Regions from separate parts of the Sporosarcina soli genome, predicted to be linked through region 3. Evidence: riboswitches for the same ligand, from Rfam matches in the RefSeq annotation. Region 3 holds a riboswitch; each other region holds the start of a gene.
The links. A riboswitch is a leader RNA that binds a small molecule or an ion and turns the genes downstream of it on or off. The one in region 3 is predicted to bind cobalamin.
Positions count from the first base shown of each region.

Region 1: linked by a shared signal. The riboswitch ahead of ACFPRA_RS10200 (ABC transporter substrate-binding protein) and the one ahead of mmgD (citrate synthase) in region 3 are both predicted to bind cobalamin.
Region 2: linked by a shared signal. The riboswitch ahead of ACFPRA_RS11020 (ribonucleotide reductase N-terminal alpha domain-containing protein) and the one ahead of mmgD (citrate synthase) in region 3 are both predicted to bind cobalamin.

Region 1 is NZ_JBHSNO010000005.1:1,279,119-1,283,405, forward strand. Features, by position in the region: gene ACFPRA_RS10190 (ABC transporter ATP-binding protein) at 1-346, opposite strand, end outside; gene ACFPRA_RS10195 (FecCD family ABC transporter permease) at 343-1,413, opposite strand; gene ACFPRA_RS10200 (ABC transporter substrate-binding protein) at 1,376-2,371, opposite strand; cobalamin riboswitch at 2,496-2,697, opposite strand; gene ACFPRA_RS10205 (hypothetical protein) at 2,890-3,114, shown strand; gene ACFPRA_RS10210 (hypothetical protein) at 3,362-3,583, shown strand; gene ACFPRA_RS10215 (methyltransferase family protein) at 3,709-4,272, shown strand.
Region 2 is NZ_JBHSNO010000005.1:1,467,153-1,471,439, forward strand. Features, by position in the region: gene ACFPRA_RS11005 (alpha/beta fold hydrolase) at 1-205, opposite strand, end outside; gene ACFPRA_RS11010 (DUF3237 domain-containing protein) at 226-693, opposite strand; gene ACFPRA_RS11015 (IclR family transcriptional regulator domain-containing protein) at 835-1,641, shown strand; cobalamin riboswitch at 1,801-1,983, shown strand; gene ACFPRA_RS11020 (ribonucleotide reductase N-terminal alpha domain-containing protein) at 2,215-4,041, shown strand; gene ACFPRA_RS11025 (MFS transporter) at 4,163-4,287, opposite strand, start outside.
Region 3 is NZ_JBHSNO010000008.1:251,470-255,756, forward strand. Features, by position in the region: gene prpB (methylisocitrate lyase) at 1-3, opposite strand, end outside; gene ACFPRA_RS16445 (bifunctional 2-methylcitrate dehydratase/aconitate hydratase) at 22-1,458, opposite strand; gene mmgD (citrate synthase) at 1,543-2,673, opposite strand; cobalamin riboswitch at 2,908-3,105, opposite strand; gene ACFPRA_RS16455 (hypothetical protein) at 3,266-4,287, opposite strand, start outside.

The sequences.
Region 1 (4,287 bases), on a different contig from region 3:
GATCGTACGAGGTTAGTATCTTGAACATCCCTTTTTGGTGGGGATAGCGTCCAAGGCTGACGATCTCTTCAACGGTATAATCGAATGTCATTTGCACTTCCTGGGAAAGAACAGCTACTTTTTTCGCTTTTTCCAACTTCGTCAATTTGGATACCGCTTTACCGGTGATAAAAATGTCTCCGGAGAGGATTGGCAATTGTCCAGTGATTAATTTGAAAAGCGTTGTTTTGCCACTTCCATTTGGTCCAAGTAAGGCAAAAAACTCCCCTTTTTCAATTTCCAGATCGATGTCATGGACAATCGGCTTTTTCCCGTAGCCCCCCGCCAGTCGCTCCACTTTAATCATCCGCGCTCACCTCTCCCGATTCGTTCCCTGACCAGTAGAATGGCAAAAACCGGTGCGCCGATCAAAGCCGTGATGACACCAATCGGCAATTCCTTCGGGGCAATGATCGTCCGGGCCAGCAAGTCGGCCAAAATCAAAAACGAACCGCCGAACAGCATTGATAATGGAAGTAGATGCCGATGATTCGGTCCGGTCAGCAAACGGACGAGATGTGGAATAACAAGCCCAACAAATCCGATCGAACCGGAAACGGCTACAGCCGCCCCCGTCAATAAAGAGGCGCCGAGCAGCACCATGATTTTCCCTCTTTTCACGTTGACGCCGATATGGTCGGCCGCTTCCTCTCCAAGTGCAAGCGCATTTAATTCCCGATAATGCATCAGTAGAATAATCGCACCGACGATGATAAATGGAATGACGAGCTGCACATGACTCCATCCCCTCATCCCGACACTGCCATATAACCAGTACATGATTTGCGTCATGGCATCCCGATCTCCGAGCGAAATCAGAAGCGATGTAATGGCACCGATAAATGCACCGACGATAATCCCTGCCAAAATGATCGTTTCAATCGCCAAACTTCTACTGCTCAAACGGACTAAGCCAAACACAATGCCTAAGGTGATAAATCCACTAATAATGGCGACAATTGGCAATGTAAAACTGCCAAGTCCAATGATGGTAAATTGAAAAAAGATGACAAACACGGCACCCAATGCGGCACCTGACGACACACCGATCGTATAAGGGTCCGCTAACGGATTCCGTAACAGCCCTTGAAATGCGGCGCCCGCAAGCGATAGCGAAGCACCGACACAAAGTGCGAGTAAAACTCGAGGGAGTCGGATATTCCATATGATCAACTCTTCATTCCGCGGAATGTTTTCAAGCCAACCGAATCCGAGTGACTTGTCCAACACAATATGTAATATAGTCATGATCGGAAACTGAACGCTGCTGACGAATAATCCGAGCAGCAGCGCACCGAGCACCAATCCGATACTAAGTAAGTAAAGCCAAGTTATTTTATTCCCCAAAAACTTCCGGATAGATAATTTTTGCAAGTGTTTCCACTCCTTGGATCAAACGAGGTCCAGGACGAGTGACCGTGTCACTATCCACATCGAATACTTGTCCTTCTTTTACCGCTGTCACTTCCGCCCAGCCTTCACGTGCCAAAACTTGATCGGCTGGATTGTCGATATAATAACCGTATGTCGTAATGATGACGTCCGGATTCAATTGGACGATTTCCTCTTCCGTCAACTTCACCCAACCATCTTGATCTTCTGCGGCATTGGTGGCGTTGATCGTTTCCAACATTTCATGCATAAACGTATTTTGCCCGGTTGTGAAAATATCCGGCGCAGGGGACACTTCCACCCATACTTTCTTTTTATCGGTAATGGCTTTTGCCTTTTCTTCAATCGCTGCGCGTCGCTCTTTCATATCGGTAATGATTTCGTCCGCTTTTTCAGCAGTTCCCGTTGCCTTCCCGATCATGCTCATCGTTTGGTAAGCATCGTCAAAAGAAGATGCACTCCCTGTCACGACGACTGTAATTCCCGCCTCTTCAAACTGTTTTAAAATATCCCCGTGCGTATTGTAATGGTAAGACGTAGCAAAGATGATATCCGGCAAGAGCGATAAAATCAGCTCCGCATCCATATCCTGTCCGCCGACTTTTTGTACTTCAAGCGCTTCCGCCGGATAATTATCGTAATCGGATACACCGATCATGCGGTCGCCTACGCCAAGTGCATACAGGATTTCCGTGTTACTCGCCTGGAGGGATATAATCGTTTCTGGTTCGCTTTCAATGGTCACTTCCCGCCCCGCATCATCCGTAATTGTTACCGGAAACGCTTGAGCGACTTCTTCACTGACATCCGCTGCTCCTGCATCCGACACATCTTCCGTTGCATCATTCGATCCCTTATCCGTACCGCATGCCGTCAGAATTGCCAACATGAAGACTAAAACGAAGCTGAATAATCCGTATCTTTGAAAGTACTCTTTCAATTCAATCTCTCCTTTTTTTTACATCAAAAAAAGCGCTCTTCTTAAAAGAAGGCGCGTTTAAAAAGCGTTCACCAGGGTGCCTGGCATCCCATGTCCACACTTTAAACATTCCCTCCTCGAGGAAGCTTAAAAATCAAAATAGGCAGGTCTCCTGACTTACGTCTCATCAGCCAACTAACTCCTTCCCATGCTCAACACACAGTGGATTTAGCCTTAGTCGCTTCAACGCTTACAGTGACGGGATCGTGTTGGACTTGCACCAACTTCCCTCTTCGTTCTGAACAGTTATTTTCAAACGTCCAAAAACCTATTTCTCAATTATTCTTTTTTCAATGTTATGTAGTTAGTAACCAGTATAACATACTAGGGTACCACGTCACTGCCATTAAAAAACTAGTTTTTGGAATCGTAAATGTTATGCTTGTTATACAAACTTGACCGCTTTTCAATAAAATCAGTCTTCTAGAAACGGGTCAGATTTTTCCTGAGGAGTAAAATGAACGATCGAAGGACATTACATGAAACAGGTTGGAATTATCTTAGGCATAGTAGTTATAGTAGCAGTGTTTATGTTTTTTAATAAATCATACTATCCTCCCCTACCGATAGATCATCTTTCGGCAAAAGAAGCACTTGAAAAACTAAAAAGTTCCGATGAAAGGATAGTTGAGGTTGCAACAAACGATGATTACACTTGGTATATCACAAGAAGTCAAAGTGAAGTCGATGAGAATAATCAATAACGCCTCGGCGTTATTGCGTCCAAATTTTGAATTAAGCTTGCTCAATTAACTCCTTTCAAAATCCGTGACATCCGCCGGAGGCTTGGGCCAACAGGATGTTGGTCACTCAGGCGTTGCCAATCAAACAGCGAAGGGTTTGATTTGCCGTATTTCTGCGGTTTTTTGCAGAAATTAAGGCACTTTCATTCAGGACGCGGCAATCTTAGCCTGAGTTCCTCTATTCAGCCGGGGTTTGAACCCCCACTGAATGGAATGCATTTCTAGCATTCATCCCACCACCTATAGAAGTGGGGGGCTTCTGCTGAAGCAAGTTAAACAAATGATTGGTTCAAATGGTTGGGAATTTAAGGAGAAAGAAGGTTCTGGTCTGTTCTTTGAAAAAGAGGGTAAAAGATTAATTGCCGCGACCCAGATGCGGACTAAAAAATACGTCCTTGTTCAGGTACAAAATACATTCAAAGAGCTTTAAAGTATGTCCACAGTAACTCGGAAGTGATTGAAATGAGATGGGAAGAGGTCCGTCAAGCGTTTTCAAACAAATGGATTTTAATCGAGGGAATAGAAATAAGTAATGATTAAAAGGTGGTTGGATGAATGAAAGGATATATTACTGTTATTACTATTGTTTTGTTAATCATATTGGTAATCATTCGTTCAATACAGTTAAAAAAACTGGGCATTCAAGCATTTAAATTTGGTGAAATGGACAAAAAGGATTTCATTATACCGCCATTTGCTTTGCTATTATTTTATGTAATTTTTTCCAACACATTTAACTTACCGCGATTGGGAACGGAATTATTTAGGAATGAGTTCGTTGGTTGGATCGGCGTGGTCTTATGCTTACTGGGTCTTTTTCTATTTCTTTATAGCTTAATTTCGTTCGGAAAAAGCTTCAGAGTAGGAATTGATGAAGACAATCCAGGCCCTTTAATTACGACTGGCGCCTTTGCCATAAGTCGAAATCCAATATATACGGCCTTTGGACTGGTTTTATTAGGAGAATTTCTCATATACTCAAATTGGATTTTACTATTATATTTGATTGTAGGTTATTGGCTTTTCAATCGCCAAGTACTGCTTGAGGAACAATCGTTGATGAAAATTTACGGTGAGGAATATAAACTATACAGTAAAAAAGTCCGTCGCTACTTTTAGTCAAACTATCCTATT
Region 2 (4,287 bases), on a different contig from region 3:
TATTTTCATCTGCCGGACTGCTGTTTCCTCTCCCACGAAGGTCATAGCTAATGAACGTATAATCCCCTTCCAGCAACTTCCGGTAATGATAAAAAGTCTTATGATTACCCGTCAACCCATGAACAGCAATGATCGTCCCTTTGTGCCCTGGAGTTTCTTGGATTGCTAATTTCGTATGCGAATCGAGCATAAATTCCTTAACCATTTGATAACCCCTCTCTATAATTAGTCAACTTGATAGACGGAGTATTTTACTCCAGTCGCTAATCGCTGTCCTGTTGAGACAAATGCTGTTTTATTCATCCAATCATATTTTTCAGAAGCCGTTTCAAAGATTGGAACTGTACGGAAATAGTACTCTTCCGGATTAACTTGTTCATTATTATCAAGGCGTGCCAATACTTCTTTCGGACCTGTACGAATTCCGCGGTAGGTCATCAGAATGATTTCATTGTCGTCCGTGCGCAATAAGATACGAACATCCTGGATAATCGTCCCGTCTTCCCGAACTGTAATCCAATCGTCTCCTCCTGGAATTACTTCTCCTTTGATATACTCGCCATTGAAATGACCGCCCTCTACTCGGATAATTCTTCGATTACCAATCGGTGTCTTTCCTGGTAGATGTGCTTTTTCAACCTGTAATTCCAAATCAAATGTAAATGTCAGCTTTGGTGCCTCGAAATATGCCATAACTGATTACTCCCCCTTATTTATGATTTGAACAATCTATTGTGTAAAAAGGTGTTTGCAAAATCCATCATTAAATTGTACGCTTGACGTACAAATAATTACATATCGTACAATCACATTATAGACACGGAGGTAGTGATATTGTCAAGGGAATATTCTAATAATTCCATTAAACAAACGGATATTATCCAATCATTGGAACGGGGACTGGCCGTCATCCAAGCTTTCTCGCCCGAATATCCAACCCTAACGGTGAGTGAAGCCGCCAAAATTACGGAGCTAAGTCGACCCACAGTTCGCCGTATATTGCTTACGTTAGAACATTTAGGCTATGTAACTTCAAAAAATGGTCACTTTTCATTAACAGCCCGCGTGTTGTCTCTCGGTTATGCTTATCTTTCATCGAAAAATATTTGGGAAAGTGCGCATGACTATATGAAAGATTTAGTCAATCAAACAAATGAGTCAACATCCATATCCGTTTTGGATGACACGGATATCGTCTATGTGGCCCGAATTCCAACAAAACGAATTATGACGATTTCATTAGATGTAGGATCTCGTCTTCCTGCATACGCAACGTCTATGGGACAAGTATTATTGGCTCATCTTTCTCCACCTGAGCTTGAAGCATACTTTCAAAAAATAGAGTTAAAGGCTTTTACAAAGAAGACTATTATTGATAAATCGGAATTAATAAACAGGTTTAAAGAAATTCGAGACAATGGATGGGTCTTTGTAGAACAACAACTAGAAGAAGGGCTTAGTTCAATTGCCGCGCCGATTCGGAACGCGGAAGGAAAAGTAATCGCAGCCATTAATATATCTGCACAGGCCGGCAGAACAAACGAGAAAACAAGAAAAGAAGCCTTTATACCGTTATTGCTACAAACTGCTATTCAAATTAGCAAAGAAATTTCTAAGTCACACCATGTATCCCATTTATAATTAGAAATTGAAGAGATTGAATTGAAAAATACACACTCTTAAAGATTATGGATGCTCGCACTGAACAATCAGTATATTTCCTTTCTGATAACTAAGAAACTTCCCTTTCCCTATTTACGTTTGCCCTGCTACATGCTAGTGTTAAGTTAACAAACTATATCGAAATGAACGATAGAAGGGTACCGTATAACGGTTTAAAAGGGAATCCGGGAAATCCGGAGCTGTCCCCGCAACTGTGAGCGCTGACGACCGCCGAAGAAGCCACTGTGGAGAATTCCATGGGAAGGCAGGCCGGAAGGATGAAGCGTGAGCCAGAAGACCTGCCCCCTATCGTCAAGCAACACTTTCTTCGGGGGTTGAGAGGTGGAAGCGAGCAGGTTCCCGCCATCAGTCCGACGTTATCCAGATGAATCGGACGATATTTGCGGTCCTATTCTGTTTCCTACAACTAATCCATGAGCGATGGCTCTACCGAAAAGGTAGTTTCATCGCTTTTTTGTTTTGAAAAGCAACAGTTGCCCCACTCCGGCTACTGTTTGCTGCACAACGAACATGGAAGGAGATTCGGAAACGATGTTCACTCAAACTAAATGCTTTGATCGTGACCTATTACTGAACGACTTACGCAGTGAATTCGGAGCGGATGTAATTGCTCCTCTCATAGAGGCAAACGCACGGTGGATGAAGACATATCTGAACGGAACAGAAACCGAGTGGTATAAGGACATGATTTCATGTGCGCTCGGGCGATTGAACGAGGAAGATACGTACTGGACGTTTGTCGCAGCACGTATCTATCTTTATGAGCTTTATTCGCAACGCAGCTCGCCTCCCTATACGAATTTCCCGGCTCATTTCCAACAACTGGCGCAACTTGGCTTTTACGATGAAACGCTCCTTGATTGCTATTCACAGGATGAGCTACTGCTTCTAGGGAATCTAATCGTCCCGGAAAGAGACAAGCTGTTCACCTATCTTGGCTTACGGACAATGATGGATCACTACATCGCCACAAATGCTGAAAATGAACCCATCGAACTCCCTCAAGAACGATGGCTGATCACCGCGATGACACTTATGCAAAACGAGACGGAAGAGCGACTTAAAAAAGTGGCTGAAGCGTATTGGGCATTGAGCCATTTATATATGACATTCGAGATGCCATCCAGGTCATCTGCAATTGGACATAAGGTGGCTACATACCTACCTGTTTATCATCAGGACATATTTAACTTTCTCGACAATTCTTCTGACGGGAAAATAGGTATCTCAATTCCGGATTTATTTATGGAACGAGTTGAATCCCGAGGTCACTGGCATTTATTCGACCCACAAGAAGTACATGCCATCATGGGTTACTATTTGGAGGACTTTTATGATGAAAAGCGAGGATCCGGCTCATTCCGTGAGAAATATATGGAGTGCGTCAATCATCCGGAACTTCATCGGGAGACGGTTTTTGCCATCGATCTGATGAAGCGAATTTTGCGTAGCCAACTGGAGACTGGCCTTCCCCATCTATTTTATAGAGACGAAGTGAATCGAAAAAATGTGAATAAACATGTGAGATGTAGCCAACCGCCTATCCAGGAAAGTCCAGATTATCCCCAATCATCCATCAACCTTGGTCTTGCCGTTCCGGCTGGTGTACTGGAACGCCTAATACCGATCCAAGTGCGCATGCTCGATAATGCCATTGATTTGAACAATGATGTGGACGATGTAAATACGCAATTCCGCGGTATCTCACTCAGTACCATTGGATGGCATCATCTGCTTGCCGTACAAAAAATACGATGGGAATCAACAGAAGCCGTGACATTTGCCGATGAACTATATGAGCAAATCGCTTATTTGACGATTTCCACATCGATGGCACTTGCAAAGGAAAAAGGGGCTTATCCGTTATTCACAGGGTCTGATTGGCATACTGGTACCTATTTTGTAGATAGGAAATACAATTCAACGGCATGGCAAAATCTTCGGGCGGATGTTTCACTATATGGCGTGCGAAACGGCTATCTGACGGTAATTGCAGCCAATTCATCACTAGCAGACTTAACGGGGACAACAAACGGAGTAGAGCCAATCATTGAAAAAAGTACAGTGGCACAACAAACAAACACTACCATTCCCGTTATTGTGCCAGATCTAAGCCCAGAAACATTCTGGTTCTATAAATCAGCATATTTCATCGACCAACAGTGGACATTAAAGCAAAATGCAGCTCGTCAACGGCATATCGACCAATGCATTTCTCTCAGGCTATATGTACCACATACAATACAGGCAACGGAATTATTAAATCTGCATTTAAACGCTTGGAAAAGCGGCTTAAAAATGACAAATACCATTCATGTGAGTAGCGATTTCCCTAGTTTTTTAATTTCCATTGTTTGATTTTCTAACTTGATTCTACAGAAGTCCTCCACTTCCATAAGTAGCGGGATGAATGTCAGAATGAATTTCAATCAGAGGGAGCCCAAACTCCCTCTGATTCAAGTTAAAAATTTACACACCATTAATGATTAATTATGATTGGTTTTATTTGTTCCGTTCCTTTCACATCCATCTTCGAAGGTCTCATAAATAATAATGATACGATACTACCGATAGTGACGAGGATAGCTATAAGAAAAAAAGCAA
Region 3 (4,287 bases):
CATATTCTTTCCCCTCCTTACTCATAGCAAAAATAAGTCGACAAACGCATTGACATGCATCTTTTCCAATTCGCTTTGCTTTGCACACGCCGCTTCGATTTCTCCGCGTTTCTTTTCAGGATAGTGTGTCACTAGCGTTGCCGAAAACTTTTCATGTATTTTAGGGATGGCTTCTTCTCTTCTAAAGCGATGGCCAAGCGGATACTCGCACACAATCTTCTCAGTCGTCGAACCGTCTTTAAATTTCACTTGCACTGCATTAGCGATTGAGCGCTTGCTCGGATCGAGATAGTCTTTTGTATATTGTTCGTCTTCTACAACGACCATCAAATTTCTTAATCGATCGATGCGAGGATCGCTCGCTGCATCGTCTTCATAATGATCGGCAACAATATCCCCATACAATAAACCGAGTGCCGTAATGTATTGCAAGCAATGATCACGATCGGCAGGATTATGGAGCGGCCCCACTTTGTCGATAATCCGAATCGCGGATTCATGCGTCGTAATCAAAATTTGATCGATTTCGTCGAGTCGATCCTTGACATTTGGATGGAGAGTGACTGCACATTCAGCAGCCGTCTGTGCATGGAATTCGGCAGGATACGAAACCTTAAAGAGCACGTTTTCCATAACATAGGCATCCAATGGACGTGTAAGTGTCACTTCCTTTTGCTTGAACAATACATCTTGGAATCCCCATTGCGGTGCGGATAATGCCGACGGATAACCCATTTCCCCCGTCATGGTCATCATCGCCAGCCGGACCCCTCGACTCGTCGCATCTCCTGCCGCCCATGATTTCCGTGAACCGGTATTTGGCGCGTGACGATAGGTCCGTAGGCTTGCTCCGTCAATCCAAGCATTTGTGAGCGCGTTATTGATCTCCGTGCGGCCTCCGCCAAGCATTTTGGTGACAACCGCAGTTGTAGCGATTTTAACGAAATGGACATGATCTAGTCCGACACGGTTCAAGCTGTTGTTTAGCGCCAGGACGCCCTGAATTTCATGCGCTTTGATCATCATTTCCAAAACGTCCCGGATCGTAAGCGGTTTTTTCCCTTCGGCCAATCGGACACGGCTCAAATAATCCGCTGTCGCTAAAATGCCCCCTAAATTATCGGATGGATGCCCCCACTCAGCGGCTAACCAAGTGTCATTATAATCTAGCCAACGAATCATCGCGCCGATATCGAATGCCGCTTTTATCGGATCAAGAACATAAGGCGTGCCTGGTACGCGGCTACCGTTCGGGACAACTGTACCCGGAACAACCGGCCCTAGTAATTTAGTACATTCTGGATAATTCAAGGCCAGTATGCCGCACCCGATCGTATCGATCAATACATGGTAAGCGGTCGTATACGCTTCTTCACTTGTAATCTCTTTCTGCAACACATATTCTGTAATCTCTTCAATCAATGCATCTGTCGACGTCTGTTCCTGTAGTTTCAACATCCCAACGCTTCCTTTCTGCAATCGAATTGTTTAAGATAGAACTAGGCGATGCATACTGCATCCCTTCTTAAGGTGAACGGCCAGTTACAACTCCCCAGTTGATTGATGACTGTGTCGTTCGCCATTATAGTGAACCCGCGGTCGGAATAAGCGGTTATTTTCGTGTTGTTCGATGATATGCGCACATAAGCCAACCGTTCTTGCCCCAAAGAAAATCGGTGTGAATAATGGAATTGGAATGCCGAGCATCGAATAGACAGGCGCCGCATAATAGTCCAAATTCGGATAAAGCCCCTTCTCCCTTTCCATCACTTTTTCCCCTGCCTCACACATGCGGTACAGAAGGTCGTCCCCTTTCAACTCGCATAAGGCTTTTAACTCATCTTTCATGACCAATGCTCTCGGATCTATTTTCTTCATGTAGACGCGATGACCAAATCCCATAATCTTTTCCTTGTTCTGTAAACGTTTTTCCAGCAATGTTTCAAATGCCTCCACTGAGCCCGCTCCCAGCAGCATATGCATCACTGCCTCATTGGCACCGCCATGCAAATTTCCTTTTAAGGAAGCGACAGCACCAGTCAACGCACCATATATGTCCGAAAGCGTCGAGGCGATCACCCGAGCGGTGAAAGTGGAATTCGGCATTTCATGTTCGCTGTAAAGTAAAAGCGATTGATCAAAAATGGACGCTTCAAGGTTTGTAGGTTTTTTCCCAGTGATCATATAGAGGAAATTGGCGCTATAGGATAATTCATTTAACGGACGAACCGTTTCTTCCTTTTGTAAAATGTGATAGCTATTGGCAATGATTTCAGGAATTTGACTGAGCAATTTATAAGCCCGTGCTTTATTGGCAGCCAACGTATGATGATCGATAGTCGGGTCATAGCCTGCCAAGGCAGAGATCCCCGTTCGCAAGGCATCCATAGGATGAGTCTCTTCCGGAAGCAGTTGCAAAACTTTCATCACGTCCTCTGGGAGGTCGTATTCCGCTTTTAACTTCGCTTCTACATCCGCTTTTTCCGCCTCAGTCGGCAATCCATCTTCCAATAGCAAGTGCACGATATCGAGATAACCTTTTGTTTTCGAGAGCTCAATTAAATCGTATCCTTTGATAACAATCTGTCCCAATACCGTATCCAATAATGATATGGCGGTCTCAGCAGCTACAACCCCTTCTAATCCCGGTGAAAATGTCATCGTATCCGTCATCCAATCTTCCCCCTATCCGAATAGTAGTTGCTTGTACTTTGTAAGCGCTTTAAATCCGTTAGAAAACAGTTTGGCCCCGAACATTTTATACGCTTAGCTATTTCTGACCACAAAAAAACAACTTCTCTAAGAAGTTGTTAAAGAGCGTCAGAATACCTCCTGAAGAAAGCTGCCCGTCACAAATAGGCACAGCTCATCTGCGCATCCTTAACACCCCCTATCCTCGTAGGTCCATACGTGTTTTAAAAAAAGGCAGGTCTCCTGGCTAATGATCATCGCTATTCGTCCCTTCCCGCCTTTATCAAAAAGCAGTGGTCTACACGAAATCGCTCCCATATACAGTTGCGGGACAGCGTCGGATTCACACCGAACTTCCCTTTTAAGCACATTCATAGATTACGATGGATGTGCACCTTTTTTCACACATATTCAGTTATACTTTCGACTATACCACACAACTCTAAAAATTCAAAACATTTTATACTTAGTTGTTTACTAGTATTGAAGCAAAGATTCATGACAACGAAAAATCGTCATCCTTCGACACCGTCCTTGCCATCATAAGGACAATTCTCAGAATGACGACTCCATTTTATAAATCGCTCAACGCAATAATTTCACCCGTTACCGCATCCACTGCTTCCGCTGCATCGAGCAAACCACAAAGAATATATTTTCCGGAAAGCTCATCATAGAGATAAGTCGGATCAAGCGTAATGTAGGGGATCATTTTTTCAAAAGCCTCTTCATGCGTAACCTTCTCCTGTTCCGCTGGCGCGAATGATTCGAAAATCTCGAACATGGCATCGTTATCCATAAAATTCAACACAGACATCTGCTCAGGATCGATGAATACAACTAATTTCCTTTTCAAAATTGAAGGATTTTCTTCAATCATTCTACAATGCGCTTCAATGAAATTCTCTTGGCGTTGGAATTTATACAGCTTCCACTGTCCTGATTCGTCCGGATACTCGGCTCGCAGAAGGTCTAGTACTACTTTTTTCGCCTGTTCGAGCTGTTCTTCAGTCAGCATCTGTTTTTCAAGATCGACATTCCCAAATGCATCTTCCACACTAGCTACAGATGTGAGTTCAATTTGTTGACGTTCAATTTCCATTTCAAGCGGCGTATCCCATTTCATCACTTCGTCCACTGTCACTTCTGTGCGCTCGTGTTCGAAAAACGGAATGATTCTTTTTCCATCGACTGTCACAAACACCTCTTCCATTGCATACGCCGGAACGAACCGCATATCCGCTTCGGACGGAAATTTGATAAGCTGAAGCTGCCGTTTGACAAGCGGTTCAATTTCTTCCAACGTCAATGTGAAATCTGATTTCTCAATTTCTTCCCGATACGGAAGCGATCCATATGTGGAAAAATGAGTGAGCTTCCCTTCATCGTCGAACTTCACCGTAATGCTACAACCCGGTGAAATTCTAATTCCATTCACATCAAATTCGAATTCAATTTCATGCTCATTCACTTGTGTTAGCTTAAAGTCATCCAAATACGTCCACCCTGTTTGTTGCTCAACCCATGCAACGACCTCCTCAACGGATTTCCCTACAAAATGCTTTTTCTTTGAGAAAGATTGCCCTTGCACAAAAA